Lichenicola cladoniae: one gene and its partner. The protein of the gene in region 1 interacts with the protein of each later gene in a pairwise test. Links are inferred from orthologs where the notes say so. Each region holds a gene or a part of one and is shown in the gene's direction. Other genes may lie near its edges.

Region 1 (15,150 bases):
GATCGGGATGAAGCGTCCTTATCCCGTGTCGGGACCGTTGTGCCGTCCCTGGTGACCCATGGTTAAAATGGCGATGATCCCCCCTGGCGGCGACCTGCCGAAAATCTGGTTCGACGTCGAGGACCTGTTCCACTTCGCGCTTCGCAACGCGCGCCCGACCGGCATCCAGCGTGTCTGTTTCGAGATCTATCAGGCGGCAATGGCCGATCCGGCAATTGCCGACCGGGTCGGCTTCCTGCGCCACTCGACCACCGAGCGCGGCTTCGTGGAGGCGGACTGGTACGAACTGGAGGCACAGTTTCGTCGGGTCACCGAGCGCCTGGGACCGTCGGAACCTGCGCGGGTCAGGCCGGAGAACCCCCGGCGACACTTACCGCAGGAATCAGTGGAGGCTGCGCCGGAGCCGGTGTCGGCAGCGGCTCCGGAAGCGGTCATGTCGCAGCCAGTTGCAACTTGGCGTCAGAGACGCTCGGTCAGGCTGCTCAAGCGCGTGTTCGGCTTGTTCCCGGAACGCCTGGTCCGTCCGGCCATCCTGTTCACCGTCATGCAGGGGCAGGCGGGCATCGCCGTGTCGAAAGCCGCCGGGCTGACCGTCACAGTGCTCGTTCGACGCAGCGCCGGCGTCCGCGCGCGTATTCTAGGCCGGTTGAAGGCGATCGTGCCGCGGCCGAGAGTGCCGGCCGTGCTGCTACAGGCGCTCCGGCCCCGGTCCATGGTCGCGCCGATCGATCAGCCTGTCGAGCAGAAGGCGCCGCGCCGGCTTGCCGACATCGTCAGGCGAGGCGACATCCTGGCAGTGCTCGGGTCACCCTGGTTCGAACTCGATTACGCCGAACTCGCGGGGCATGTCTGTGGTCGGCTCGGCATGCGCGTCGCAGTGCTGTTGTACGACGTGATCCCGGTGGAGCGGCCGGAATGGGCCGATCGCGGCACCACGCGAGTCTACCGTGACTGGTATACGACCGTGTTGCCATTGGCGGACGTTGTCTTTGCAATCTCGCGGGCCACGGCCACGGATGTCACCCGGTGGTGCAAGCGCGACGGCATCACCTTGCGCAATCCGGTGCGCGAACTGCAGCTCGGCACCGGGTTTGGCGACAGCCGGCCCGACCAGGTTCCGGCGCCGATCCCGGCACCGTTGCTGACCGTGCTCGAAGGGCGCCCGTATGTCCTGTTCGTCTCCACGATCGAGGCGCGCAAGAACCATATGCTGCTGTTCCGGGTATGGCGCCGGCTGATGGAGGAGATGGCGCCCGGCACGCTTCCGGACCTGGTGTTCGCGGGCCGGGTCGGCTGGATGGTGTCCGACCTGATGAACCAGATCGAGAACAGCAGCAACCTGAACGGCCGGCTGCACATCGTCGAAGGCCTGGACGATCACGAGCTGAAATCCGTCTATGGCGGGTGCCTGTTCACCGTATTCCCGTCGTTCTACGAAGGCTGGGGATTGCCGGTCAGCGAGAGCCTGTCGATGGGCAGGCCCTGCATCAGTTCGAACTCGACCTCGCTGCCGGAGGCCGGCGGAACCCTTGCCCGTTATTTCGACCCGACCGACCTGAACGATGCGTGCCGGGTGATCCGCGCGACCATCGAGGACAGGGCCGGGCTCTCCGAGTGGGAGGACGAGATCACCCGCAGCTTCCAGCCGATCGCCTGGCACGCAACCGCCTCGGCCGTGGTGGCGATACTGGACGAGGCGGCCTGATCCGGCCCGCGGCAACGTCCAACCGAGCGTTGCCGGCCGGACCCGGATCGAGTGCGGAACGCTTCAGGCGGGATCGCCGCGTCCGGTGAGGTCCTCGATGAATTGCCACGCAACCCGGCCGGAGCGGGCGCCGCGGCCGACCGACCAGGCGTTGGCCTCGGCATGCAGGCGCTCCGGGTCGATCGCCAGGCCGCGATCGGCCGCATAGCCGTCCACCATGGCGAAATAGGTCGGCTGGTCGACGTTGTGGAAGCCGATCCAGAGGCCGAACCGGTCCGACAGGGAAATCTTTTCCTCTGCTGCTTCCGACGGGTTGATCGCCGTCGCCTGCTCGTTCTCGATCATGTCGCGCGGCATCAGGTGGCGACGGTTACTGGTGGCATAAAATAAAACATTTGCCGGACGGCCGCGGATCCCGCCATCCAGCACCGACTTCAGTGCCTTGTAGTCGGCATCCTCGCGCTCGAACGACAGGTCGTCGCAGAACAGCAGGAACCGGCGGTCCTGGGTGCGCAGCAGGTCGAGCAGCGCCGGCAGGCTGGTGAGGTCGTCGCGCTGGATCTCGACCAGGACCAGGCGGCGGGCCGGGGGCGTGTCGTCCGGAAGCCCGGCATTGGCCGCCTCGTGCACCGCCTTCACCAGCGATGATTTTCCGGTGCCGCGTGCGCCCCACAGCATGGCGTTGTTCGCCGGCAGTCCTGCTGCGAAGCGCTCCGTGTTGTCGACCAGCAGCCGGCGCTGGCGGTCGATGCCCTTCAGCAGGTGCAGTGCCACGCGGGAGACAAGTGCAACCGGTTCCAGCCTGCCGTCACGCGGTGCCCAGACGAAGGCATCCGCATGGTCCATCGAGTGCACGACCGGCGGCGTCGGGCTGAGCCGTTCGAGGGCCTCGGCGATCCGGGTAAGCATCGGCAGCAACGACTGATCCATGAGGCGCGGTTTCCTTGACGAATGGGCCGCGAAACCTATGGTCCGGGCCAAGCGACCGCAACACGCGTCTCCGCAAACCCTGCTGTCCGGAAATCCTGCCCCATGAACTTCCTGATTTCGCCTGCCTATGCCCAGGATGCCGCCTCGAGTGCCGGGCCGCTCGGAAACCTCGGCGGGATCGTGCAGATCCTGCCGTTCGTCCTGGTCTTCATCGTGTTCTATTTCCTGCTGATGCGTCCCCAGCAGCAGCGCCAGAAGCAGCTCAAGGCGACCGTGGCCGCGCTGAAGCGTGGCGACCGGGTGGTGACGGCGGGCGGTATCATCGGCGTCGTGCAGAAGGCCCGGGAAGGTACGTCCGAGATCGAGGTCGAGATCGCGGCGGGCGTCAGGGTCATGGTGCTGCGCGACACCATCAGCTCGGTGATGGGCGATGCTCCGCCGGCCGCGAACGATTCGGTGGCGGAAAAGCGGGTCGTGAAGAGCTAGGCCACAAGCCGGCGAACGAATGGGGCTGCCGCGATGCGGCAGCCCCGGTCAGGTTCAGGCCGACTTGAACTGTGCGTCCGCGAACTCGTAGTTCGCCAGCTTGTCCAGGAAGTTGGTGACGTAGTCGGGACGGCGGTTCTGGAAGTCGACGTAGTAGGAATGCTCCCACACATCGAGACCGAGCAGCGGCTTGCCTGCATCCTCGGCGAGCGGGTTGGACCCGTTCGGTGTCTTGGTCACCTTCAGCTTGCCGTCGGTGCCGAGCACGAGCCAGGCCCAGCCGGAGCCGAACTGCGTGGTCGCAGCGGTCTTGAACTGCTCCTTGAAGGTTTCGACGCTGCCGAAATCCTGGGTGATCTTGCTCTCGAGGCTGGTCGGGATGGTGCCGCCGGTGGGTGACAGGGACTGCCAGAACAGGATGTGATTGTAATGCTGGCCGGCATTGTTGAAGACCGGTGCCAGGTCCGCCTTGCCGTGCGCGAACTTGACGATGTCCTCGAGCGACTTGCCCTGGAGCGCCTCGTTCTTCTCGACGAAGCCGTTCAGCGCGGTAACGTAGGCCTGGTGATGCTTGTCATGATGCAGCTCAAGGGTCTGCTGGCTCATGCCGCGGGCGGCTAGGGCGTTGTGCTGGTAGGGCAGTGCCGGTAGTTCGAAGGCCATGACCATGTTCTCCTCGGTTGTGCGGCGACGCGACCCGCCTGATTTGCGGGTCATGGGCCGCAAGGACGTGCTGGAGAGCTATGAGCCGGCACCCTCACAGTCAAGCCGATGAGCGATCAGAACCGATGACCATCGAGCCCGCCCCGACGCCTGAAACGTGCCTGGCGATCGCCAGGCGTTCCGATCCCGACCGGTTCCTGACGGCCCTGTTTGCGCCGCCCGGTGGGCGGGATGCCGTGTGCGTGTTGATCGCCTTCAATCACGAGCTGGTTCGTGCGGTCGAGATGCCATCCGCCCAGTCGGGAGCAGGGCCGATCGCCACGCTGATCAGGCTGCAATGGTGGCGCGAAGTGGTGGAAGGCAGCCGCGGCGACTGGCGGCACCACGAGGTCGCCGAGCCGCTGCACCGGCTGATCGACAGCGGCGCGTTGTCGTCGACGACGCTGCTCCGGCTGATCGATGCCCGGGAAAGCGATGCCGAAGGGTTGTCGGACCTGGAAGCTTGGCGCGTGTCATTGCTGAACGGCGCCGGAGCCTTGCAGCAGGCGATCGGCGAGGCGCTGCATGTGGATCCGGCGCTGAGCGATCGGCTATCCGAAGTCGGCGCCGCGTATGCAATCGGTGCCCTGGCTCGCCACCTCGCCGAGATGCTGCGTGTCGGACGATGCACGCTGCCGGACGATCTGCTGGCAGTCGCCGGCACCACCCGCGAGGCGCTGCTCCTGGACCCCGGGCCGGACCTGCTGGCACGGTTGCGGCCGGTGCTGGTGCAGGAAGGCATCGGGTTTCTCGGCCGGGCCGGCAGATTTCACCTGCCGCGCGACCGGATCGCCGCGGCGCTGCCGCTGGTGCTGGCAGCCCGCGATCTTGGACGGGCCGCGACATCTTCCACTCAGGTCCAGCGTTCGGGGCAACGTGGCATTGGCGATCGGGTCGCCGTGCTCGCGTCATACGCCACCGGTCGCGCAGGCCGCCCTTCCTTAGTTCCGGAGCTGAACCGATGAGCAACGATTTCGTCCTGGGCAACGGCGTGGCCGTGGTCACCGGAGGCGCCTCGGGCATTGGGCGTGCTGCCTGCCTGCGCTTCGCGTCGATGGGCCATCCGGTGGTGATCGCCGACCTTGCCGGGGCCGCGCTGGACCAGGCGGTCAGGGACGTTGCCGCGGTCTCGCAGCTCGGACCGGACGCTGTATCGGGGATCGCCACGGACGTCGCGTCGCGGGACGCGATGCAGGCACTGGCATCGGCAGCGCGCGGGCGTTTCGGCCGCATCGCCATGCTGATGGCCAATGCCGGCGTGCAGCCCGGTAGCGACCTGCTCGGCCCGGTCGCCGACTGGTCGCGGGTGCTCGATGTCAACCTGCACGGGGTGATCAACACGGTGCAGGCGTTCCTGCCCGGGATGATCGCCGAAGGCGGGCCGGCACGGGTGGTCGTCACCGGATCGAAACAGGGGATCACCACACCACCGGGCGATCCGGCCTACAACGTGGCCAAGGCCGGGGTGAAGGCCTTCGCGGAGGCGGTGCAGCATGATCTGCGCAACCGGGCCGGCTGTGAAATCACCGCTCACCTGCTGATCCCCGGGTTCGTGTTCACCGGGCTCACCGCGCGCGGCCGGATCGACAAGCCGGACGCTGCCTGGACGCCGGAGCAGACCGTCGACTTCATGATGGACCGGCTCGAGGCGGGCGACTTCTACATCCTGTGCCCGGACAACGACGTCCCGCGTGCTCTCGACGAGCTTCGGATCCGGTGGGCGGCCGGCGACATCGTCGAGAACCGGCCGCCACTCTCACGCTGGCATCCGGATCACGCGGCTGCGTTCGCGGCCTTCCTGCGCGCCGGCGGTCAGTAGCGTCGGCTCGAGGATACGGACCCCTCGACGCTCGTCGGACCTTCGCCGGGAGCGCCCCTGGGGCAGGCGGCTAGACTGAGCGGAGAAGATGGGGGGCGGCGGCGATCGATACCTCCGCGGACACCGTCGATGCGGTTCGGTAACTGCGGCGGAACGAGATCGCCCACCCGATGAAGTAGCCGGCGGTGGCACCCGAGATCGATCGGCTGAACAGGCTCAGCTGATCCCTTTCGTGTGGATGCAGGGCGCCGTAGGTCGCAACGCCGTACTGAAGGGTGAACAGCAGCACGTTGCGGATCAGAGGCACCATGCTGCCCTTGCGAACGATCCGGCGGGAGACCGGATCGATACCGAACAGGCGCGGACCGGTGAGAAGTCCGAGCGGTAGGAGGAGCGCGGCGCCCGCGAGCCAGGCGATGAACGGCCAGGCACCGGCAGAGCGGCCCGTCAGCAGAACAGCCAGTCCCATCAACAGGAACACCGCCGGCACACTCAAGACCCGCCACACCGGCATGGATCGTGAGGTCTGAGACTGGATGCCCTGCCAGATCAGATAGGCGAACAGGATGAAGACCCACGGCGGGGTGTGGGACAGGATGTGAAACGCGAACTGCATGTCGTCTCCAAGGCTGGTGGGAACGGATCCAACCTGGTTCGGTGCGGTCCTGATGGGCAAAGCGGTTTGCGCGAACGGCGTACGGTTTTCGCGATCCGCTGCTACGATCGCTTCACGAAGCGTAAAATGCGGAGGGATCGCGTGACGATGCGTGGACCGGCCATCGACCAGGGCCCGACACTCGTTCGGCGGGGCGGGCCTCTATGGATCAGGGCGTCGCTTCGTCGGCTGGTGCTGATCCTTGGCGCGGTGGTGTTCCTGACCGTCCTGGCGCCATGGGATACGAATCATCTCGGGGTCGGGCGGCGTGCGTTGCAGTTCCTGTTGTGCACCCTCTCAAGGGAAGTCAGTGTCGTGCTAATCGGCCTCGCCTTGCGCCGGAAATACGGGGACCTGTTTTACGGCCGGTCTGCATGGCGGATGCTGCTGGTCCTGGTGATCAGCTCGTTGCCGGCCAGTCTCGGCATGCTGGCGGCGATCGGTGCTGTCAGTGGGCGATGGCCGCCTTTCTTCCAACTCTACATGCAGTCGCTACCGCTGGGGCTGGTGATCGCGTTCGCGCGCCGCGGGGTCGTGAGCGGATAGGTTTCGTCATCCGGCTCGTTGGCAGCGCCGCCGATACCGCCACCTGAACCCGGACCGGCAGCGGTCGGGACGTCGTCCTTCCTGTTACGGCATGCGCCGGACCTGGCCGGAAACCGATTGCTGGCACTGCAGGCGGAAGACCATTACCTGCGCGTCCATACCGATGGAGGTGCCGTTCTGGTGCTGATGCGCCTGCGCGACGCGATCGCATCGCTTGGAGACAGCACCGGCTGGCAACCGCACCGCTCGTTCTGGGTGGCGAGCGATGCCGCCACCCGGGCCCAGCGTCGTGGTCAGGGGTGGCAGCTGGTGCTGGAGAACGGGCTGGTGGTGCCGGTCAGCCGGAACGCGGTTCCGTCGATGCGCGCGAGCGGATCCGTATCTCAGCCTTTCGCCAGCGCCTCGGTGACCGGCAGCACGGAAGAGTAGTCGTCCTTCGCGTGATGCTGCTTGGTCAACGCCAGCAGTTGGGTGGCCGCGGCAATGGTCGGCAGCGGCACCGAATGGACGGCGCCATCGGCCAGCAGCAGGCCCATGTCCTTGTGCATCAGCGCGGTCGGGAATTGCGGGCTGATGTTGCCGCTGCTGGCGGCCTTCAGCTTGCGCTTGTGGTGCGGCGAAATCACCGCGAGACCATCGAGCGCGCCAAGGAGCATCTCGCGATCGAGACCGGCGACGAGGCCATAGCCGACCGCTTCCGCAAGTGCCGTCATGCTGGCACCCATGATGCCGTTCACGACCAGCTTGAGGACGGATCCCTGGCCGGCGGCGCCGGCATGGACGGTCATCTTGCCGATCGCGTCGAGGATCGGGCGCGCCCGCTCGACGTCGGCTGCCTCGCCGCCGACCAGCACCACCAGGGCGCCGGCTTCGGCCTCCGGCGTGCTGCCGGACACCGGCGCATCCAGTACGGCGACGCCGCGATCGATGCCGGCCTTGGCCAGGCGGCGCGAGGCATCGGGAGACACCGAGCTGGTGTTGATCAGCAGCCCGCCGGTGCGCATTCCGGCCAGTATGCCATGCTCGCCATACGAGGAGGCATCCAGCGCGGCGTCGTTCGGCACCGATATCATGACGATGTCGGAGGCTTCCGCGAGAGCACGAGGCGAACCGAGCAATCTGGCTCCGTCGGACGCAGTCTCGCTCTTGGCCGACGGCGTGTAGGCAACGACCTCATAGCCTGCATCGCGAATATGCTGTGCCATGCGCGACGCCATCGCGCCGTAGCCGACGAAGCCGACAATCTGTTTCTGTTCCGGCATGTCCGATAAGTCCTTGAGGTTCAGGCTCTTTTACGTTTACGCGCCGGCTCGGGAGCCGGAAGGATCGGCGCCAGGAACCGGCCGGTATGGCTGTCCTTGGCAGCGGCGATATCCTCTGGCGTACCCACCGCGACGATGCGACCACCGCCGTCGCCGCCTTCGGGACCGAGGTCCAGTACCCAGTCGGCGGTCTTGATGACCTCGAGGTTATGCTCGATCACCAGCACCGTGTTGCCCTGGTCGACCAGGGCATGCAGCACCTCGAGCAGCTTGCGGACGTCCTCGGTGTGCAGGCCGGTGGTCGGCTCATCGAGGATATACAGCGTGCGTCCGGTGGCGCGGCGGGCGAGTTCCTTGGACAGCTTCACCCGCTGCGCCTCACCGCCGGACAGCGTGGTCGCCTGCTGGCCGAGCTTCACGTAGCCGAGCCCGACCTGCTGCAGGATGGTGAGCCGATCGCGGATGCGGTTGGCAGCGGAGAAGTACGGCACCGCCTCGTCGACCGTCATGTCGAGCACGTCGGCGATCGAGTGGCCCCGGAACTTCACCTCCAGGGTCTCGCGGTTGTAGCGGGCGCCCTTGCAGGTGTCGCAGCGCACGAACACGTCGGGCAGGAAGTGCATCTCGATCTTGAGCACGCCGTCGCCCTGGCAGGCCTCGCAGCGGCCACCCTTGACGTTGAAACTGAAGCGGCCCGGCGTGTAGCCGCGCGCCTTGGACTCGGGCAGCTCGGCGAACCAGTTGCGGATCGGCGCGAACAGATCGGTGTAGGTGGCCGGGTTTGAGCGCGGCGTGCGGCCAATCGGCGACTGGTCGATGTCGATGATCTTGTCGAGCAGGTCCATGCCCTCGATGCGGTCGTGCGGCGCCGGCACCTGGCCGGACCCCATCAGCCGGCGGGACAGCGCCTTGTAGAGCGTGTCGATCACCAGGGTGGACTTGCCGCCGCCGGATACGCCGGTGATGCAGGTGAAGGTGCCGAGCGGGAAGGCGGCGGTGACGTTCTTGAGGTTGTTGCCGGTGGCGCCGACCACCCGCACCTGGCGCTTCGGGTCGCTCACGCGCCGCTCGGTCGGAACCTCGATCCGGCGGCGGCCTGACAGGTAGGCGCCGGTCAGGCTGTCCGGGTGGGCGGCGACCTCGTCCGGGGTGCCCGAGGCGATGACGTTGCCGCCGAGCACGCCGGCGGCCGGCCCCATGTCGATCAGGTAGTCGGCGGCGCGGATCGCCTCCTCGTCGTGCTCGACCACGATCAGGGTGTTGCCGAGGCGCTTGAGCCGGTCGAGCGTGCCGAGCAGACGCTCGTTGTCGCGCTGGTGCAGCCCGATCGACGGCTCGTCCAGCACGTAGAGCACGCCGGTCAGGCCGGAGCCGATCTGGCTGGCGAGCCGGATCCGCTGGCTCTCGCCACCGGACAGGGTGGCCGAGCCACGGGAGAGGGTGAGGTAGTCCAGGCCGACATCATCGAGGAAGCGCAGCCGGTCCAGGATCTCGCGCAGGATGCGGCGGGCGATCTCGGCGCGCTGCGGGGTGAGCGTCGCCTCGACGGTGGCGAACCATTCCAGCGCACGGCGGATCGGCAGCTCGGACGCATCGGCGATGGTGTGGCCGGCGATCTTGACCGAAAGCGCCTCGGGGCGGAGGCGGGCGCCGTTGCAGACATGGCACGGCTTCTCGGACTGGTAGCGCGACATTTCCTCGCGGACCCAGGCGCTGTCGGTTTCGGTGTAGCGGCGCTGAAGGTTCTTGATGACGCCCTCGAACGCCTTGTTCACCTTGTACGAGCGCTTGTCGTCCTTGTAGGTGAACTCGACGCTCTCCTCGGTGCCGTGCAGGACGGCGTCGCGCACCGGCTCGGTAAGGCCTTCCCAGGTGACGGTCATCGAGCTCTTGAAATGACGCATCAGGCTCTGCAGCGTCTGGATGTAATACGGGCTCTGGCTGCCGTTCCAGGGTGCGACGGCGCCGCCATTCAAGCTCAGCGTCTCGTCCGGCACCACCAAATGCGGGTCGAAGAAGCTCTCGATGCCGATGCCGTCGCAGGCCGGGCAGGCGCCCTGGGGTGCGTTGAAGCTGAACAGCCGGGGCTCGATCTCCTCAAGCGTGAAGCCGCTGACCGGGCAGGCGAAGCGGGACGAGAATACGGTGCGGACGGGCTCGGTCGCATCGTCCTTGCCGGTCTTGGCGACTTCCTCGGCATAGACCACGCCGTCGGCCAGTCCGAGCGCCTGCTCGAAGCTGTCGGCCAGCCGGCTCTCGATGCCTTCCTTGACCACGACCCGATCGACCACGGCCTCGACCGTGTGCTTGAGCTTGCGGTTCAGGTTCGGAACGTCGGCGATTTCGTAGAGGGTGCCGTCGACCTTGGCGCGGGTGAACCCTTTGCGGGCGAGGTCGGCCAGCTCCTTGCGATACTCGCCCTTGCGATCCTTGATGATCGGCGCCAGCAGCATCAGCCGCGTGCCGTCCGGCATCGCCATCACGCGATCGACCATCTGGCTGACCGTCTGCGCTTCGATCGGCAGGCCTGTGGCGGGGGAGTAGGGAATACCGGCACGCGCCCAGAGCAGGCGCATGTAGTCGTGCACCTCGGTGATGGTGCCGACGGTGGAGCGCGGATTGCGGCTGGTGGTCTTCTGCTCGATCGAGATCGCCGGCGACAGGCCCTCGATCGAATCGACATCCGGCTTGCCCATCAGCTCCAGGAACTGGCGCGCATAGGCCGACAGGCTCTCGACGTAGCGGCGCTGGCCCTCGGCATAGATGGTGTCGAAGGCGAGGGATGACTTGCCCGAGCCGGACAAGCCGGTGATGACCGTCAGCTGGTCGCGCGGGATGTCGACGTCGATGTTCTTGAGGTTGTGCTCACGCGCGCCGCGTACCCGGATCGCGGCGTTGCGGGACGGATGATGACCGGAACGGTCGTTGCTGGAACCGTCGGCCACCGCCATCGGAGCACTCCTCTTTGCCAAATCGCTCTCCTCGTTCATACTATGTTCTTGTTCCGCTCGGATAGTCCGGCGGGTAGACAGACGATCTCTGACCCACGGATCAGACAGCGTGGGAACGCGCCGGACCGCTCAAGTGGCCCGGCCCTCGGAAAGACAGGAAGTTGCGATGGCGGGCAGCGTCAACAAGGTGATCCTCGTTGGGAATCTCGGGAAAGATCCCGAGGTCCGGAACGCACAGAACGGCACCAAGATCGTGACCTTCACGCTGGCGACCAGCGAGACGTGGAACGACAAGGCATCCGGCGAACGCAAGGAACAGACCGAGTGGCACCGTGTCGTGGTGTTCAACGAGCGCCTGGCCGACGTTGCGGAACGGTTCCTGAAAAAGGGCAAGAAGGTCTACGTCGAGGGTGCGTTGCAGACCCGGAAATGGACCGACCAGTCCGGCGTCGAGAAATACACCACCGAAGTCGTGCTGAGCCGGTTCCGTGGCGACCTGACGATGCTCGATTCGGGGCGGGGCGACGAAAGCGGCGGTGGCGATAGCGGTTATGGTGGCGGCGGCGGTGGTGGCGGCGGAAGCAGCTATGGCGGCGGTTCGCGGCCGGCGAGCGGTCCGCGCGGTGGCCGAAGCCCGGGCGGCACGCCGGCTCCGGCCGGTGGCGGTGGCCAGGGCGGCGGCGGTGCCGGCGGCGGTTGGGAGCCGTCCGGCAACGACCTGGACGACGAAATTCCGTTCTGAGGCGACGCGGCTGCCTGACGGTGGCCGCAGTTCCGTGTCAGCCGCGCGCATGCTAGAGTTTGAGACGCGACGCGGCCCCTGCAGCGTCGCCATGACCCCGCGTGCCAGACCGGTTTGCCGACGCACTTCGCGCCCGGCAATCGCCGCGTCGGCTTCTGACTGACGGATCCCAATTGAGCGATAGACCCGAACCACCGGTGCCGCCGAATCTGCCTGAAACGGACCAGTCCGAGCTGGACGAGTCCAATGTCGGCCCGACCATGATGGATCCTCCGAACGATCCGCCCGGCCTGGCCGGCGGTGGTGGCATGGTGCCGGGGATGGTGCCGATCACCATCGAGGAGGAGATGCAGACCTCCTACCTCGCCTATGCGATGTCGGTCATCGTCAGCCGTGCGCTTCCCGATGTGCGCGATGGGCTCAAGCCGGTGCATCGCCGCATCCTGTACGGCATGCGCGAAAGCGGGTTCACGCCCGACAAGCCGTATCGCAAGTCCGCACGCGCCGTCGGCGACGTGATGGGTAAGTATCATCCGCACGGCGACAGCTCGATCTACGATGCCATGGTGCGCATGGCGCAATCCTGGTCGATGCGGGTCAAGCTGATCGACGGGCAGGGCAATTTCGGCTCGGTCGACGGCGATAGCCCGGCGGCGATGCGCTACACCGAGGCCCGGATCGCCAAGGCGGCGATGTTCCTGCTCGACGACATCGACCGCGATACGGTCGATTTCCAGCCGAACTACGACGAGAGCGAGGAGGAGCCCAAGGTTCTTCCAGCCGCCTATCCGAACCTGCTGATCAACGGCGCGTCCGGCATCGCCGTGGGCATGGCGACCAACATCCCGTCCCATAATCCGGGCGAGATCATCGATGCCACGCTGGCCTTGATCGCCGAGCCGGACATGTCGCTCGACGACCTCATGAAGATCGTACCGGGTCCCGACTTCCCGACCGGCGGCATCATTCTCGGCCGGTCCGGCATTCGCTCGGCATTCGAGACCGGCCGCGGCTCGATACTGATCCGTGCGCGGGCCGAGATCGAGGATATCAGGCGCGATCGCAAGGCGATCGTGATCAACGAGATCCCGTACCAGGTGAACAAGTCTACGCTGCAGGAGCGTATCGCCGAGCTGGTGCGTGCGAAGCAGATCGAGGGCATCTCCGACATACGCGACGAGAGCGACCGCTCCGGCATGCGGCTGGTCATCGAGATCAAGCGCGACGCCACGCCGGAAGTGGTGCTGAACCAGCTCTATCGCTTCACCCAGCTGCAGACCTCGTTCGGGGTGAACATGCTGGCGCTGAACAACGGCCAGCCGCAGCTGATGGGGCTGAAGGATGCGCTGGTCGCGTTCATCCTGTTCCGCGAGGAGATCATTCTCCGGCGGTCGCGCTTCGACCTGAACAAGGCGCGCGATCGCGGCCATCTGCTGGTCGGACTTGTGCTCGCGGTCGCCAACATCGACGAGGTCATCAGGCTGATCCGCGCATCGCCCGACGCGGCGACCGCACGCGAGTCGCTGATGGCGCGCGACTGGGATGCGGCCGAGATCGAGCCGCTGCTGGCGCTGATCCATGACGAGGGTAACGTCGTCATCGACGGGCGCGTGCACCTGACCGAGGCGCAGGCCCGCGGCATCCTCGAGTTGCGTCTGCAGCGCCTGACCGGGCTGGAGCGCGACAAGATCCAGGCCGAGCTGAACGACGTGGCCATCCGGATCAACGAGCTGCTCGACATCATCGGCAGCCGGCCGCGCCGGCTCGAAGTGATGCGGGACGAGCTGGCGATCGTTCGGGCGGAAATCGCCGTCCCGCGCATGACCGAGATTTCGGATGTCGCCGGCGATCAGACCGACGAGAGCCTGATCGAGCCGGGCCAGATGGTGGTCACCATCACCCGCGACGGCTTCATCAAGCGTACTCCGCTTGAGACGTTCCGGGCGCAGAACCGTGGCGGGCGCGGGCGTACCGCGTCCGGCCGCCGTGGCGACGACATCATCACCCGCAGCTTCAATGCCCATACCCATCAGTGGGTGCTGTTCTTCTCCTCCGGCGGCAAGGCGTTCCGCGAGAAGGTCTGGCGGCTGCCTGAAGCCAGCCCGACCGCGAAGGGCCGTGCACTGGTGAACCTGCTGCCCGAGCTCGGTAGTGATTCGATCACCACCGTGCTGCCGTTGCCGCAGGACGAGACGATGTGGGAGAGCCTGCATCTGGTGTTCGCGACAGCGAGCGGCAACGTGCGGCGCAACCGGCTCAGCGACTTCCGCAACGTGCGGTCGTCGGGCCTGATTGCCATGAAGCTGGACGAGAGCTGGGGCGACAAGGGCGACCGGCTGATCGGCGTCGCCACCTGCCGCGACGGGCAGGATGTGATGCTGGCGACCAGGCTCGGCCGTTGCATCCGGTTCCAGATCAGCGACGACACCCTGCGCGTGTTCGCCGGGCGCGATAGCTCTGGCGTGCGCGGGATCCGGCTGGCCGAGAACGACGAGGTGAACAGCCTGGCCGTGCTGCACCATATGCAGGCCGATGTCGCCGAGCGTGCGGGTTACATGAAGATGGCGGTCGCCAAGCGTCGTACCGAGACCACGCCCGAGGATGGCGAGGCCGCGGTGGCCGAGATCGAGGCGGAAGCCGATGGCGAGGAGGGCGTCGTCGCGACGTCTCTGTCCGCCGAGCGTTTCGCCGAGATGGAGCAGGGCGAGGAGATCCTGCTGACGGTCACCAACGGTGGATTCGGCAAACGAACGTCCGCCTATGATTACCGGGTCAGCGGCCGTGGCGGCCTCGGCATTGCCAACGTCACGCTGTCGGCGAAGAACGGCAAGGCCGTGGTCGCGACCCTGCCGGTGCTGCACGGCACCGACGTGATGCTGGTGACCGATGTCGGCCGCCTGATCCGGGTGCCGGTCGACCAGGTGCGTATCACCGGACGCCAGTCGATCGGCGTCACGCTGTTCCGCCTTGGTGGCTCCGAGCGAGTGACCAGCGTGTTCCCGGTACTCGAGGACGAGGTTCCGGAGACGGATGCCACCGTCGAGGACGCCACGATCGGCTCGGTCGAGGCGTCGGGCACCGGCATCCAGGAGATCGGCATCGAGCCGGGCACCGACAGCAACCCCGACACCGAGGATGGAGACGATGCCTGAGCCGATGCCCCATGTCGGGCTCTATCCGGGAACGTTCGATCCGATAACCCGCGGCCACCTGGACGTCATCGCCCGGGGCGCCAGGCTGGTGGAGCGGCTGGTCGTCGGGGTCGCGGCCAATGTCGGCAAGCAACCGCTTATGACGCTGGAGGAACGGGTCGAGTGCGTCACCCACGAGGTGAAGCCGATCGCTGCGGATA
Region 2 (14,898 bases), 240 kb from region 1 along the record:
ATCTGCTGCTGTCGGACATCGAGACCGGGCAGCAGGCCAGCACGGCCAGCACCGGGCAGCAGAAGGCGCTGCTGCTGGGCGTGGTGCTGGCACATGCGGCACTGATCGGCAGCCTGCGCGGCGACGCCCCGCTGCTGCTGCTCGACGAGCCGCTGGTGCATTTGGACGCGACCCGCCGGAACGCGCTGTTCGAGGCCCTCGCCGGCCTCTCGTCGCACGTGCTGATGACCGGGACCGATCTGGAACCGTTCCGTCCGCTGGAGGGCCTCGCCAGCCCTGTCGGCGCGCTGCAGGGACGCCTGCTGAACGCTGGTTCCGAGGCCTGGAAAAGCCTATAGTCGGTACACAAGATTCCCGACCGTTCTGGAGAACCCAACCGGCATGTCCGAAAACGCCGTTCCCGCCAATGTGCCTGATTCCGACACGCCGATTGCCGATCAGGCTACCCATGAGCTTCCTCCGGGCGGTGATTACGATGCAGCCTCGATCTCGGTTCTGAAAGGCCTGGACGCGGTCCGTAAACGTCCGGGAATGTATATCGGCGATACCGACGACGGATCCGGCCTGCATCACATGGCATTCGAGATCATCGACAACGCCGTCGACGAGGCCCAGGCCGGTCACGCCACGATCTGCAGCGTCGTGCTGAACGGCGACGGCAGCGTCACCGTGCGGGACAATGGGCGCGGCATCCCGACCGACATGCACATCGAGGAAGGCATCAGCGCCGCGGAAGTGGTGCTGACCCGGCTGCATGCCGGCGGCAAGTTCAACCAGAACAGCTACAAGGTCTCCGGCGGCCTGCACGGCGTCGGCGCGGCGGTGGTGAACGCCCTGTCCGAGACCATGGAAGTGCGGATCTGGCGCCAGGGGCTGGAGCACGTGATCCGGTTCCGGCACGGCGATGCGGTCGAGCCGCTGTCGATCGTCGGGCCGAGCGACGAGCCGCGTGGCACCCAGGTCACCTTCAAGCCGAGCGCCAAGACCTTCGCCCGCACCGACTTCGAGTTCCCGATCCTCGAGCGGCGCCTGCGCGAGCTCGCGTTCCTGAACTCCGGCCTCGAGATCAACCTGCGCGACGAGCGCCATGCGCCGGTGCAGGAACAGCATTTCCGCTACGAGGGCGGCCTGATCGCGTTCGTCCAGTGGCTGGACCGCGGCAAGATCGCCGTCGTTCCGGACCCGATCACCGCCGACGGCGCCGATGACGCGAACGGCGTGAAGGTCGAGTTCGCGCTGACATGGAACGACAGTTTCCATGAAACCATGCTGTGCTTCACCAACAATATCCCGCAGCGCGACGGCGGCTCGCACCTGGCCGGTTTCCGGCAGGCGCTGACGCGCGTGGTCGGCAAATATGCCGAGAGCATCGGCAAGAAGGACGCGCTGGCCTTGTCCGGCGAGGACATGCGCGAGGGCCTGACGGCGGTGCTGTCGGTCAAGGTGCCGGATCCGAAATTCTCCAGCCAGACCAAGGACAAGCTGGTCAGCTCGGAAGTCCAGCCGGTCGTGCACGCGGCGGTGGCCGATGCGATCTCGCATTGGTTCGAGACCCACCCGAAGGAAGCCCGCAGCATCGTCGCCAAGGTGATGGATGCGGCGGCGGCCCGCGAGGCGGCCCGACGGGCCCGCGAACTGACCCGTCGCAAGGGCGTGCTGGATATCTCGTCGCTGCCGGGGAAGCTCGCCGACTGCCAGGAGCGCGATGCAGCCAAGGCGGAAATATTCCTGGTCGAGGGAGATTCCGCCGGCGGCACCGCCAAGCAGGGTCGCGACCGGAAGTTCCAGGCGATCCTGCCCCTGAAAGGCAAGATCCTGAACGTCGAGCGGGCCCGCTTCGATCGCATGCTGGGTTCTGCCGAAATCGGCACGCTGATCACCGCACTCGGGACCGGTATCGGGCGCGGCGAGCCGGAGCAGGGCGGCTTCGCGATCAACAAGCTGCGCTACCATCGCATCGTCATCATGACGGACGCCGATGTGGATGGATCGCACATTCGCACGCTGCTGCTGACGTTCTTTTTCCGGCAGATGCCGGAGCTGATCGATCGCGGGCATCTGTATATCGCGCAGCCGCCGCTCTATCGCGCCAAGCGCGGCAACGACGAGCGGTATCTCAAAGACGACGCCGCACTCGAGCAGTATCTGCTCGACAAGGCGCTCAACAATGCGCAGCTGACCTATGCCGACGGCCGCAAGCTGGCCGGCAGCGATCTCGCGGCGGAAACGGTCTGGCTGCGCGAGGCGACGCGGGCGCTGCGCCGGCTGAGCGTGAAGGCGCCGGTCTGGATCCTCGAGCAGGCGGCGATCTCCGGCGCGCTGACCGGCGACGTGGCACGTTCGCAGTCGCGGGCCCAGGCCCTGGCCGCACGCCTCGACGCGGCATCGCCGGTGTCCGAGCGCGGCTGGAAAGTCTCGGCCGACCAGGACGGGCTGCAGTTCGGCCGCACCGTGCGCGGCGTGGGCGAGCTCTACCGGCTCGACCCGGTGACGCTGCGCAGTGCCGACGTGCTGTGGGCGGCCGAGCATGCCGAACTGCTGGAGAAGGATTTCGGCACCGAGGCGACGCTGACGCTCGACGGGAACATGCATGCGATGCCGGGTCCGGCGTCCGCCTACGAGCGCATCCTGACCCAGGGCCGCAAGGGCCTGGCGATCAACCGGTTCAAGGGCCTCGGCGAGATGAACGCCGATCAGCTCTGGACCACGACGCTCGACCCCGCCGTACGCACGCTGCTGCAGGTGCGGGTGGGCGACATCGAGAATGCGGCCCAAGTGTTCTCGACGCTGATGGGCGACGTGGTCGAGCCACGCCGCGACTTCATCGTCGGCAACGCGCTGAAAGTGGCCAACCTCGACGTCTGATCGCTGCCGACACGGTTTCCTCTGGTTCCATCGCAAGGCAGTCGGCATGGATGTTTCGGGCAGTACGGCAGGCGCTTCCCTCGATCCATCAAGCCGGGTGGCGCGTGGAGTGCTGCTGGCGTTCATCGCATTCGTTGCCTACTCGCTCAGCGACGCCTCGGTGAAGCTGCTCGCCGGATCGATCCCGGCGTTCGAACTGGTGTTCCTCGGCGCGGCGCTCGGGCTGCTGGCCGTGCCGATGGTCAAGGGCGCCGACGAACGCTGGAGCGACCTGCTCCGCTGCAGGAGCCGCCTGATGTGGTGCCTGCGCGCGGTGGCGGCCGTTGCCGGTTCGGTATTCTCCGTCATCGCCTTCACCATGCTCTCGATGGCCGAGGCGATGGCGCTGCTGTTCCTGATGCCGGCGTTCGTGACGATCCTGTCGGTGATCTTCCTCAAGGAGCCGGTCGGCTGGCGGCGCTGGTCTGCCGTTCTGGTCGGCTTCCTCGGCGTGCTGATCGTGCTTCGCCCGGGCCTGCAGCCGTTCACCATGGGTCATCTCGCCGCTATCCTCGGCGCACTGGCGGGGGCGGTCACCATCGTCATCCTGCGGGCACTCGGACCGACCGAGAAGCGCATCTCGCTGTATGGCGCCGGACTGATCGGGCCGATCGTCGCGAGCTTCCTGTTCGCGGCGCCGCATCTGGTCATGCCGACACCGCGCCAATGGATCTTCGTGCTCGGCTACGGGCTGCTCGCGGCGGCGGGAAACATTCTGCTGCAGCTCGCATCCGAGCATGCTCCGGCGAGCCAGGTGGCGCCCGCGCAATACAGCCAGATGCTATGGGCGGTGGCGCTCGATGCCCTGCTGTTCGGCATCGGCATCGACCTGCCGATGATCCTCGGTTCCATCGTGATCATCGGCGCCGGGCTGTTCACCTTCGAGCGCGAGCGGATCCGCAAACCTCGCTGGTGGAACCGCCACCCACTCATCCGCGCGCGCTAGATCCGGCCCGGGCATGCACATCATGCGCAAGCTGCTGCACGTCAACCTGTTCGAGATGAACTGCGTCAGCCACATCATGCACGGGATGTGGGTGCATCCCGACAATAACCGGCACCGGTTCAACGACCTCGATTTCTGGACCGAGACCGCGCAGATCGCCGAACACGGCACGCTGGATGCGGTTTTCCTCGCCGACGTCATCGGCACCTACGACCGCTTCCGCGACGGTCCGGAAACCGCCCTGCGCGAAGCGATGCAGATCCCGTCGAACGATCCGCTGCTGGTGATCCCGGCGATGGCGGCGGTGACGTGCCATCTCGGTTTCGGCGCCACCTTTTCCACCACCTACGAACCGCCGTTCGCGTTCGCGCGGCGCATGTCGACGCTCGACCACCTCACCAAGGGGCGGGTGGGGTGGAACATCGTCACGTCCTATCTGCCCAACGCGGCCCGCAATTTCGGGCATCCGGACGAGGTGCCGCACGATCATCGCTACGAGATCGCCGACGAATATCTCGACGTGCTCTACAAGCTCTGGGAAGGCTCCTGGGACGACGATGCGGTCGTCCAGGATCGCGAGCGTCGCATCTACACCGACCCGTCCAAGGTTCGCTACATCGACCATGTCGGGGAGCATTACCAGGTCGCCGGCCCGCATCTGTGCCAGCCGTCGCCGCAGCGGACGCCGTTGCTGTTCCAGGCCTCCGGGTCCCCGGCCGGGCTCGAGTTCGCGGCGCGCCATGCCGAGGTGCTGTTCATCGGCGGCCATACCCAGGACGATGTCCGCCGCAACATCGCCCGCGTTCGCGAGCGGGTGGTGGCGCACGGGCGCAAGCCGGACGCGGTCAGGTTCCTGGTCATGGCCGGGATCATCGTCGGCCGTACCGACGTGGAGGTAGCGACCAAACTGGAGAGCTATCGCCGCCTGGTCAGCGCCGAGGGCGCACTGGCGCACTCGCTGGCCGCGGTCGACCTGCCCTCGTTTCCGCATCACCTGCTGATCGGCACGCTGATCGACCAGGGCGTGCCATTGGCGGACACGTTGCTGCGCCGGTTCCGTCGCGAACAGACGGTGGGCGAGGCCCTGGCGCAGATGGCCAGCCTGCACGAGGACCGGTTCTTCGTCGCGGGCACGCCGGATGTGATCGCCGACCGGATCGAGATCTGGCTCGACCAGGACGGCATCGACGGCATCAACCTGCGCCAGTACCTGTCGTTCGAGACGATGCGGGATTTCGTCGAGCTGGTGGTTCCGGAACTGCGCCGTCGCGGCCGGTACCGCACCTCGTACACCGACGGCGAGACGCTGCGCGAGCGCATGTTCGGGACCGGGCAGCCGCGCCTGCCGGCGGAGCATTTTGGTGCCCGCTACCGGGACCCCGGCCTGCTCCAGGCTCCCGCCGACCGGTTGCGTTTTGCAGGCCCGGCGACGGCTGATCGGGCAAAACAGCTTGGCACATCCAGTCCCCCATGATAGGGGCGATATCATCTGATTGGATTATCGATCTGCTTTGTTGGATGACGGGACGAGCATCATGACGGCGGGCCAACTCAGGGCGGCCCGCGCGCTCATAAGGTGGACGGCACAGGAATTGGCCGACGCGTCGAGCGTCGGCGTCGCCACAATTCGGCGTGCGGAGCTGAAGGACGGACCAATCGGAATGACAGCTCCGAATATCGCGGCTATTAAACGTGCGTTCGGCGAGATGAATGTCGAATTCACCGCCGAGAATGGCCGTGGTGCCGGTGTTCGCCTCGGAAAGACCAATTCATGATCTACGAACAGCGCATCTACCACGCCATGCCGGGCCGCCTGCCGGATATTCTGGCACGCTTCAAGGACGTGACGCTGCCGATCTGGGAGCGCTATGAAATCCGCCAGGCCGGGTTCTGGACCGTGCTGGTGGGCGAAGACAACCATGACCTCATCTACCTGTTGGCCTGGGAATCGATGGCGGAGCGGGAACAGAAATGGACCGTTTTCTCGACCGATCCGGAATGGCTGCAAAAGCGTGCGGACTTCGACCGGAACGGCCCTATCATCAGTTCGGTCAGCAATACATTCCTGCAACCTACCTCGTTTTCTTCGGTGATCTAGACACATGAACTACCGGCAAGCGGCTCGCCTCATGATCAACAAGCACGGCCGCAAAGCGAGAAGCTGGGCCCTCAAGCGTGCAGCCGAACTTCGCGCCATAGACGATGCGGCCACCGCCGCCGTCTGGGTGAAGGTCAGCGACGAAGTCGGGGCCCAGCAGGCCGCCCTGGATGCCGGCCACACCGACTAGCGCGGAGCTCCATCCGGGGCAGGGTGATGATGCCGCGATCCGCCGCGGCGTCCCGGTGACGCGCGACCATCTGGCCTCGCTGAACGACGACCAGCGCCGCGCCGCCACCGCACCCGCGCCGCAACTGCTGCTGGCCGGAGCCGGCACCGGCAAGACCGAGACGCTGGCCCGCCGGGTGGCGGACCTGATCCTGAACGGCGGTGAGCAGCCCGACCGGTTGCTGTGCATCACCTTCACCGCGAAGGCGGCCGGCGAGATGCGCCTGCGTCTGGCGAGCGTCCTGGCACCGGACCAGATGCCGCGCTGGGTCGGCACCTTCCATGCGGCCATGGCGCGATTGCTGATGGAGGATGGCGCCGGCCTGCCCTGCCTGGCCCGCGGCTTCTCGATCCTGTCGCCGGGCGATGCGCGCAGCCTGCTGATGCAGGTGGCCGGCGTGACTGACATCAAGGATGGCAGCCAGCTGCAGGAAGCGGTCTCCCTGCTCCGCAACGCCCTCGCCACGACGGAGGGCAAGCGCCCGCGGTCCGCTGCACTGCTCGGATGCGATCCCGAAATACTCGAGCGGGCGACCGCGCTGGTCCCGGCCTACCGTGCGGCCCTTGCGGATCGCGAGGTCGTCGATTTCGACGACCTGATCGTGCTGCCGGTGCTGGGCATGCGGGCCGATCCGGCGCTTGCCGATCGTTGGTCCGGGCGCTGGTCGGAGATCCTGGTGGACGAATACCAGGATACCAACCTGGCCCAGCATGCCCTGGTCAGGCTGCTGGCCGGCGACCGCCGCCGGGTGTTCGCGGTCGGCGACGACCTGCAGGCGATCTATGGATGGCGCGGCGCCGACGTCGCGCACATCCGCAACTTCGCCAGTGACTACCGTATGCCGGGAGACCCGCTGCGGCTGGAAATCAACTACCGCTCCTCGCCCACCATCCTTCGCGCCGCCAATGCGGTGGGAGCGAACGATCGCGAGGCGATGCGCAAGACGCTGCGGCCGGCAGACCCGGCTCGCCCGGCTGGCGTCTCGATCGCAATCCGTGAGGTGGCAACCGCGGAGCAGGAGGGGCGCGGCGCCGTCGGCTGGGTGCAGGCGCTGCGCAAGGCGCAGGCGGATCTGGCCTGGCGGGACTGCGCGATCCTGGTGCGGGCGGGGTTCGTGTCCGAGCCGATCGTCAAGGCCCTGCAGGAAGCCGGTATCCCGGTCCGGCTGGTCAGCGAGCGTCAGCCGGACGCGCCGAAGGAAGTGCTGGCGGTGATCGCCTGGCTGCGGCTCGCGATGAGCCGGAGCATTGGCGAGGGCGAAACCCAGGAGCAATGGCAGGCGGTCGCCGACGACGCGTTCCGCCGATGCTGCGCCTTTCCCGCCCGCGGCATCGGCGGCAGCCTGTTTCGCCGGCTGCGCGACCATGCGACCGATCGCGGTATCGCCCTGGCCGCGTCGGTCGGTAGCGTCGAGGCGAGCGACGCCGAACGGGACCGGCTGCTCGCCGTGCTGGCGATCGCCCGCCGCATCGGCGACGCCATCGCCGGGAAGCGGCTCGGTGTCCCGGCGTCGCTGCGACTGGCCGCAGAGTACAGCGGAATACAGGATCGGCTGCGGGATGACGGCCAGGGCCGGCTGACCCAGGCCTGGACGGCGTGCCTGCAGGCGGCTGCCGGCGCCGGCAGCGTCCGCTCCTATTGCGACAGCGCCGGGCTGGACGATGTGCCGGGCGAAACCGAGGTGCCGGATGCGGTGCAGGTGATGACGCTGCATCGCGCCAAGGGGCTCGAATTCGACCATGTGCTGCTGGCCGGGCTCGAGGAGGGTGTGTGGCCGAACTGGCAGGCGGAGAAGCGGGACGCGGTGCCGGAAGAGCGCCGGCTGTTCTATGTCGGCATCACCCGCGCCCGCCATTCGCTGCGGCTGAGCTGGGTGCGCCAGCGCCGGAGCTGGGATGCCAAGCCGTCACGCTTCCTGGACGAAATTCCGCGTAGTCTGCTCGAAAGTGCGGCGCCGGCCTTCGCGTCGTCGAAACGTGCGGATCATGGCGCGCCGGCCCGGATGGCGGCGCCACCGACCCAGGCGGAAACGGACCGCCTGGTCGCCGCTTTCATGGCACGCCGCACGGCCGCATCCGCCGGGCCGCAATAACCGAACAGGAACCAGAGGCAATGAGCGACCGGGTGCAGATCGACCATGCGTGCGTCAGCCGGATCGCCGAACGCCTGGTCGAACGACGGCAGACGCTCGCCGTCGCGGAGTCGTCGGCAGGCGGGCTGATCTCCGCGTCCCTGCTGTCGGTGCCGGGCGCATCGGCATACTTCCTGGGCGGCGGCATCATCTACACCCGCCAGGCCCGCGAGACCCTGCTCGGCATCACCCCGGGCGCGCTGGGTACCGTGCAGTCGGCAACCGAGGCGATGGCGGTGCTGCAGGCACGAACCATCCGGGACCGGCTCGGCGCGGACTGGGGCCTGGCGGAAACCGGGGCGAGCGGTCCGGGCGGCAACCGCTACGGCGATGCGGCCGGCCATTGCTGCGTCGGTGTGGTCGGCCCGCGCGAGGCCAGCCGCATCCTGGAAACCGGCTCGCCCGACCGGGCCGCGAACATGACGCGGTTCGCCAACGCCGCGCTGGCGCTGCTTGACGAGATGCTCGGCGGGACGCCATGACGATGGACGACGACGAGCCCCTTCCCGAGACCAGCAAGCTGACCCGCTCCAAGCAGCGCTGGGCCGGCGAGGGCAAGTTCCTGACCGGGCAGCCGGCACGCGCGGCCGGCGAGCGCCTGCCGCCGGGGCAACATCTGGTCCGGGACTGGCCGGTGCTCGATCTCGGCCGCCAGCCCGACATCTCGGCGTCACGATGGCGGCTGACGATCGGCGGCATGGTGGAACGACCGGTCGAGCTCGACCTGCCGGGTTTGATGGCGCTCCGGCAGGTCGACATCCGGTTCGACATCCACTGCGTCACCACATGGTCGCGATACGACAACGCATGGCAGGGCGTCGATACCGCGGCACTGCTCGATCTGGTGCAGCCGCGCGACGAAGCGCGTTTCCTGATGCTGCACGGTTACGACGGTTATACGACGAACGTTCCGCTTGCGGATTTTGCAGTTCCGCAAGCGCTGTTCGCACATAGTTGGAACGGCAAGCCGCTCACGCGCGAGCATGGTGGTCCGGTACGGCTGGTGATCCCACATTTGTATTTCTGGAAAAGTGCAAAGTGGATCAACAGGATCGACTTCATGGGTGCCGACAAGCCCGGCTACTGGGAAGAGAATGGTTATCATCGGCGCGGCGATCCCTGGGCGGAGGAACGCTATTCCTGATCCGGTTCACGCCGGTTCCCACTCCTGCCGTCAGGGTCTCGATCGCCGCCTATTGTCAGACAAGATGCATGTTCCTAGGCTGACCGCCGTCACGTGACGATGCGTGCACGAACGGGCCACGAGAGTCCGTCCAGGGAGGTCATCATGTCTCGACAGGACAACCAACTTTCGAACCGTCGCGCACGTCGTGCCGGAAGCGTAGCGCTTGCCGTGACGGCTGCCATTTTTGCCGCGCCGATGGCCATGGCCGACGACGCGCCGGGAAGTGCCGTCGTGCAGAACCAGTCGAGTGCGAGCTGCACCAACGCCAGCCCCAGCCGTGCGACGCTGAAGGGCATGGTCGTCGGGTTCTCGCAGTCGGAGAACGAACAGAACCCGTTCCGTGCAGCGGAAACCGCTTCGGTGAAAGCCGCCGCAAAGCAGGCGGGTGTCGCGCGGCTGCTCTACACCAACGCCAACGACAGCCAGGCCAAGCAGGTCGCGGACGTCCAGAGCATGATCTCCCAGGGTGCCAAGGCGATCATCGTGGCGCCGCTGAATGCCACCGGGCTGCAGCCCGCCCTCGAGCAGGCGGCCGAAAAGAACATCCCGGTGGTGACGATCGATCGCGCCACCGCGGGTACGCCGTGCCGCGACTTCATCACCTTCCTCGGATCCGATTTCACCGTGCAGGGCCAGCGCTCCGCCGATGCGATGAACGTGGCGACCGGCGGCAAGGCCAAGATCGTCGAGATCCAGGGTGCCTATGGCAACTCCGTCGAGACCCAGCGCACCCAGGGCTTCGCCGACCAGCTCAAGAAATACCCGGGCATGGTCCTGGTCGCGGCGCAGACCGGCAACTGGTCGGCGACCGACGCGCAGAAGGTCATGGAGCAGCTCCTGCTCGCTCATCCCGACATCGACGCGCTCTATTCGCACGCCGACGTCATGACGCTGGGCGCCATGCGGGCGATCCAGCAGGCCGGCAAGAAGCCGGGAACGGACGTCCGGATCGTGTCGATCGACGGCACCAGGTCGCTGGTGCAGGCGATCGCCGGCGGCAGCGCGCAGGCGGATGTCGAGACCAATCCGCGGTTCGGACCGCAGGCGTTCGGTACGCTGAAGGCCTGGTTCAACGGCGACAAGGTGGCCCAGGCGATCACCATGAAGGACACGCTCTACACCAAGGACAACGCATCCGCGGCCCTGTCGAGCGGCTCGACCTACTGAGAGCGGCGGCATGCTGCTCGAGACGCGAGGCCTGACCAAGTCATTCGGAGCGGTCCGGGCCTTGCGCGATGTCTCGTTCAGCCTGCGCACAGGCGAAATCCATGGGCTGATGGGTGAGAACGGCGCCGGCAAGTCGACGCTGATCAAGCTGCTGACCGGCCTGAACCGGCCGGACAGCGGCAGCATCCTGCTCGATGACCAGCCGGTGACGTTCGACAGCCCGCGCGCGGCCCAGCTTGCCGGGGTCGCGGCGGTCTACCAGGAGATCAACCTGATCCCCGAGCGGAGCGTCGCCGACAATCTGTTCCTCGGCCGCGAACCGCGACGGTTCGGCGTTCTCGTAGACCGCGCCCGCATGATCGACGAGGCCCGTGCGCTGCTGCTGCGCTACCACCTGGATATCGATCCGCGCCGGACGCTGCGCACGCTCGGCCTCGGCCTGCAGCAACTGGTGTCGATCGCCCGCGTGGTATCGCTCGGCGCCCGCGCCATCATCCTCGACGAGCCGACCTCGGCCCTGTCGGCCGCCGAAGTCGACCTGCTCTACAGCGTCGTCGAGCAGCTTCGCCGCGACGGCATCGGCCTGATATACGTCAGTCACCGGCTGTCCGAATGCTACCGGCTGTGCGACCGGCTGACCGTGCTCCGCGATGGTGCGGTGGTGGCGAGTGCGGCGACCGCCGACCTTCCGCGTGGCCAACTGGTCGCCGCCATGCTGGGCCGCGAACAATCGGCCGGACCGGGCCGGACCGGCGGATCGGAAGCCGGAAGGAAGGCGGGCCAGGCCGAGGCACCGGCACTCGATGTCGGCGCGCTGTCCTGGCGAAACCGGGTGCGCGACGTCTCGCTGACCGTCGGGCGCGGCGAGATCGTCGGGCTGGCCGGCCTGCTCGGCTCGGGACGGACCGAGACCTTCAAGGCGATCTACGGCGCCGAGAAACCGGACGCCGGCTCGGTCGCGGTCGATGGCAGGCGCGTGGCACGCTCGCGCCCGTCGGAGAGCATCCGGCGGGGATTGGCGTTCCTGTCCGAGGATCGCCGCTCGGAGGGCGTGTTCGCGCAATTGTCGGTGGCCGAGAACCTGACCGCCGCGGTGCTGCCGCGCATATCCCGCTGGGGCATCATTTCCCGGCGGCGGCGCGACGCGCTGGTGGCGCGCTACGTCCGCGAGCTCGGCATCAAGACCGACGGCTTCGACGTCCCGATCACGTCGCTGTCCGGCGGCAACCAGCAGAAGGTCCTGATCGCGCGGGCTTTGTGCACCGATCCGCGGATGGTGATGCTCGACGACCCGACCCGCGGCATCGATGTCGGCGCCAAGGCGGAAGTGCACCGTGTCGTGCGCGGCCTGGCGGCCGAAGGGCTCGGCGTACTGATGACGTCGTCGGAGCTCGAGGAAGTGGTCGAACTGTCGGACCGGCTCGTGGTGCTGGACGAGGGCAGGGTGACCGGCGAGCTCGAGACCGCCGGCCGGGACAGCGACGATGTGCTGGCGCTGCTCGCCGGTGGCGCGGCTCCAGCCGAAACACCGGCTTCCGGGCACGCTCCATGACGGTGCCGGCGACACTGGCCGAGCCCCGGCGCTCGTTCGCATTCGGCGACCTGCGCGCGCTGAGCGTCTACATCGCCTTCGCGGCACTCGTGGGCTTCGACCTGCTCGTCACCCCCGGCTTCCGCAATCCGACCGTGGTGCGCTCGCTGCTGTTCGAGGCCGCGCCGCTGATCCTGATCGCGCTCGGCCAGTCGCTGGCGATCGGCACGCGCGGCATCGACCTGTCCGTTGGCTCGGTGATGGCGCTGTCGTCCGCGGTGATCGGCCTCACCATCGGCCTCGGCCAGGGCGTGGCGATCGCCGCCGGGATCGCGGCCGGCCTGCTGTGCGGCATCTTCAACGGATCGCTGGTGGCGCTGCTCCGGATCGCGCCGCTCATCTCCTCGCTGGCGCTGCTGGTGGCGGCGCGTGGACTGGCGCAGGCGCTGCTCGGCGGTGCGCGCCTCGACCTGCCGTTCGACGGGCCGCTCGCGTCGATCGGCCAGGTGGCGGTGCTCGGGATCCCGGGTGTGGCGATCGTGTCGCTGGCGATCGCCGGCCTGTTCGCGTTCGTAGTCCGCAGCACCATGCCGGGGCGCTACGCACTGTTCGTCGGCTCCAGCAGGACCGCGTCGCTGCTCGCCGGCCATCCGGTGCGGGCGACGCTGGCGTTCGTCTATGGGCTGTCCGGATTGCTCGCCGGCCTCGCCGGGGTATTCGCGACGGCGCGGCTGGGTGCGGCGGACGCCAACTATATCGGCGTGCAGTTCGAGCTCGACGCGATCGCGGCGGCGGTGATCGGCGGCACGCCCCTGTCGGGCGGCCGCATCTCGACGCTGGGCACCGTGTTCGGGGTGCTGCTGCTGGTGGTGCTGGATGCGTCCTTCATCATGAACAACGTCAATGCGAACTACGCACAGATCCTGAAGGCGGCGTTCATCGTCGCGGCACTCTATTTGCGTCGGGGGACGGCATGAGCGGCGTGGTGGTGGCACCGGCCCGTAACCCGGGCGAGACGCGGCAGCGCATGGTGGCGCTGGTCCAGTCGCGCGGCGCGATCGTGGTGCTGGTCGTGGCGGCCCTGGCGGCCGGGCTGGCGTTTCCCAGCTTCCTGCGCCCCGGCAACGTCAACGACATCATCATCGCCGCGAGCTTCCTGGGGCTGGTGGCGATCGGCCAGACCCTGGTGGTGATCATGGGCGGCTTCGACCTTTCGGTCGGCTCGATGGTCGGCCTCGGAACCGTGCTCGCCGCCTATGCGGCACCCTATGGGGTGGTGGCCGCGTTCGCGGCGCCGATGGCGGCCGGCCTCCTGGTCGGGCTGATCGACGGCCTGCTGATCGTGAAGGCCCGCATGGCGCCGTTCATCGTGACGCTGGCCGCCCTGCTGGCGCTCAAGGGCCTGGCGGTCATGCTGGCCGGCGAGAGCCTGGTCATCGCCGATCCCGGCTGGTTCGGGCGCATCGCCAACGGCCAGTGGCTGGGCGTCGGCAACCTGATGGCGATCCTGTTCGTGGCCTACGGCATCGCGGCCCTGGTGCTGAACCGCACGCGGTTCGGCGCGGCGGTGTTCGCCATCGGCGGCAACGAGGAAGCCGCGCGGATGCTCGGGGTGCGGGTCGAGCGGGTCAAGATCGCCACCTATTGCGTGTCGGGCACGCTGGCCGGGCTGGCCGGCGCCTTGCTGGCGGCGCGGCTATCCTCGGGCCTGTCCTCGGCCGGAACCGGCTACGAGCTGCAATCCATCGCGGCCGCGGTGATCGGCGGCGTGCTGCTGACCGGCGGGGTCGGCACGATGCTGGGCGCGCTGTCGGGCGTGCTGCTGCTCGGCGTGATCGAGAACGTGATCAACCAGATCGGCTCGCTCAGCGCCGCCTACCAGGGACTGGCCAGCGGCGCCTTCCTGCTGCTGGCGGTGATCGTGCAGTCCGGCCTGACCCGGCAGCGTGCGGGCTGAACCCGGCGCCCGGTTGGAATGAGGCGGGACCGGCACATCTTCTAGACCATGAACGATCTCGCCGGCTTCCCGCCCCGTGCCTTCGACAAGGCCGACCCTTCGCCCGATCCGCTCTTCTACAGGCAGCCCCGGCTGGTGACGCATATCGACGACGAGGCGATCGCCGCCGTCACCGAGCTGTATCGCCGGTTCCTGCCGGCCGGCGGAACCGTGCTGGACCTGATGAGCAGCTGGGTCAGCCACCTGCCGCACGACATCGCCTACGCACGGATCGTCGGGCACGGCATGAACGCGGACGAGCTGGCCGCCAATCCACGCCTGGACGAACGCTTCGTCAGCGACCTGAACGCCGATCCGGTCCTGTCCCTGCCGGACGCGCATTTCGATGCCGCTTGCATGTGCGTATCGGTCCAGTACCTGCAGCGGCCGATCGAGGTGTTTCGGGAGGTGGCGCGGGTGCTGCGTCCCGGGGCCCCGTTCGTGGTGACGTTCTCCAATCGCTGCTTCCCGACCAAGGCGGTGGCGATCTGGCAGGCGCTGACCGGACCGGACCAGCAGCAGCTGGTGGCACTGTACATGCAGCGGGCCGGGTTCGGCTCGATCGACGCCAGCGAGGTGGTGCCCGATCATGGCGACCCGATCTGGGCGGTGATCGGTTACGCGGACGGTGCCGAAACAGGCTAGACTGCCGTCTGGAACGTCAGGGGTCAGGGCGATGGGCTTGCGGATACCGGTCTTGCTGGGAAGCG

The links.
Region 2: the proteins of gyrA (region 1) and gyrB interact in binary tests that used the Escherichia coli proteins (3 or more experiments, as listed by UniProt). The link is inferred for Lichenicola cladoniae from one-to-one orthologs.

What each region holds. Positions count from the first base shown.
Region 1 is NZ_CP053708.1:2,200,116-2,215,265, forward strand. Bases 11,776-15,150 are described here. They hold gyrA (DNA gyrase subunit A), read left to right. Parts: upstream 11,776-12,106; coding sequence 12,107-14,950; downstream 14,951-15,150. Other genes in these bases: ssb (single-stranded DNA-binding protein), read left to right, coding at 11,776-11,798; coaD (pantetheine-phosphate adenylyltransferase), read left to right, coding at 14,943-15,150. Outside these bases: HN018_RS10190 (glycosyltransferase family 4 protein), read left to right, coding at 1-66; HN018_RS10195 (glycosyltransferase family 4 protein), read left to right, coding at 74-1,705; HN018_RS10200 (ATP-binding protein), read right to left, coding at 1,769-2,635; preprotein translocase subunit YajC, read left to right, coding at 2,738-3,121; HN018_RS10210 (superoxide dismutase), read right to left, coding at 3,176-3,784; HN018_RS10215 (squalene/phytoene synthase family protein), read left to right, coding at 3,910-4,788; HN018_RS10220 (SDR family NAD(P)-dependent oxidoreductase), read left to right, coding at 4,785-5,642; HN018_RS10225 (DUF6622 family protein), read right to left, coding at 5,713-6,258; HN018_RS10230 (hypothetical protein), read left to right, coding at 6,406-6,843; HN018_RS10235 (LytTR family DNA-binding domain-containing protein), read left to right, coding at 6,862-7,272; HN018_RS10240 (NAD(P)-dependent oxidoreductase), read right to left, coding at 7,227-8,105; excinuclease ABC subunit UvrA, read right to left, coding at 8,126-11,056; more of ssb, read left to right, coding at 11,223-11,775. UniProt on the Escherichia coli protein: A type II topoisomerase that negatively supercoils closed circular double-stranded (ds) DNA in an ATP-dependent manner to maintain chromosomes in an underwound state.
Region 2 is NZ_CP053708.1:1,972,984-1,987,881, forward strand. Bases 1-3,123 are described here. They hold gyrB (DNA topoisomerase (ATP-hydrolyzing) subunit B), read left to right. Parts: upstream 1-381; coding sequence 382-2,865; downstream 2,866-3,123. Other genes in these bases: recF (DNA replication/repair protein RecF), read left to right, coding at 1-338; HN018_RS09120 (DMT family transporter), read left to right, coding at 2,912-3,123. Also shown: more of HN018_RS09120, read left to right, coding at 3,124-3,850; HN018_RS09125 (LLM class flavin-dependent oxidoreductase), read left to right, coding at 3,864-5,324; HN018_RS09130 (transcriptional regulator), read left to right, coding at 5,386-5,625; HN018_RS09135 (NIPSNAP family protein), read left to right, coding at 5,622-5,948; HN018_RS09140 (hypothetical protein), read left to right, coding at 5,953-6,138; HN018_RS09145 (ATP-dependent helicase), read left to right, coding at 6,119-8,269; HN018_RS09150 (CinA family protein), read left to right, coding at 8,290-8,790; HN018_RS09155 (sulfite oxidase-like oxidoreductase), read left to right, coding at 8,793-9,452; HN018_RS09160 (ABC transporter substrate-binding protein), read left to right, coding at 9,597-10,661; HN018_RS09165 (sugar ABC transporter ATP-binding protein), read left to right, coding at 10,672-12,213; HN018_RS09170 (ABC transporter permease), read left to right, coding at 12,210-13,169; HN018_RS09175 (ABC transporter permease), read left to right, coding at 13,166-14,149; HN018_RS09180 (class I SAM-dependent methyltransferase), read left to right, coding at 14,198-14,833; HN018_RS09185 (NADPH-dependent FMN reductase), read left to right, coding at 14,886-14,898. UniProt on the Escherichia coli protein: DNA gyrase negatively supercoils closed circular double-stranded DNA in an ATP-dependent manner to maintain chromosomes in an underwound state.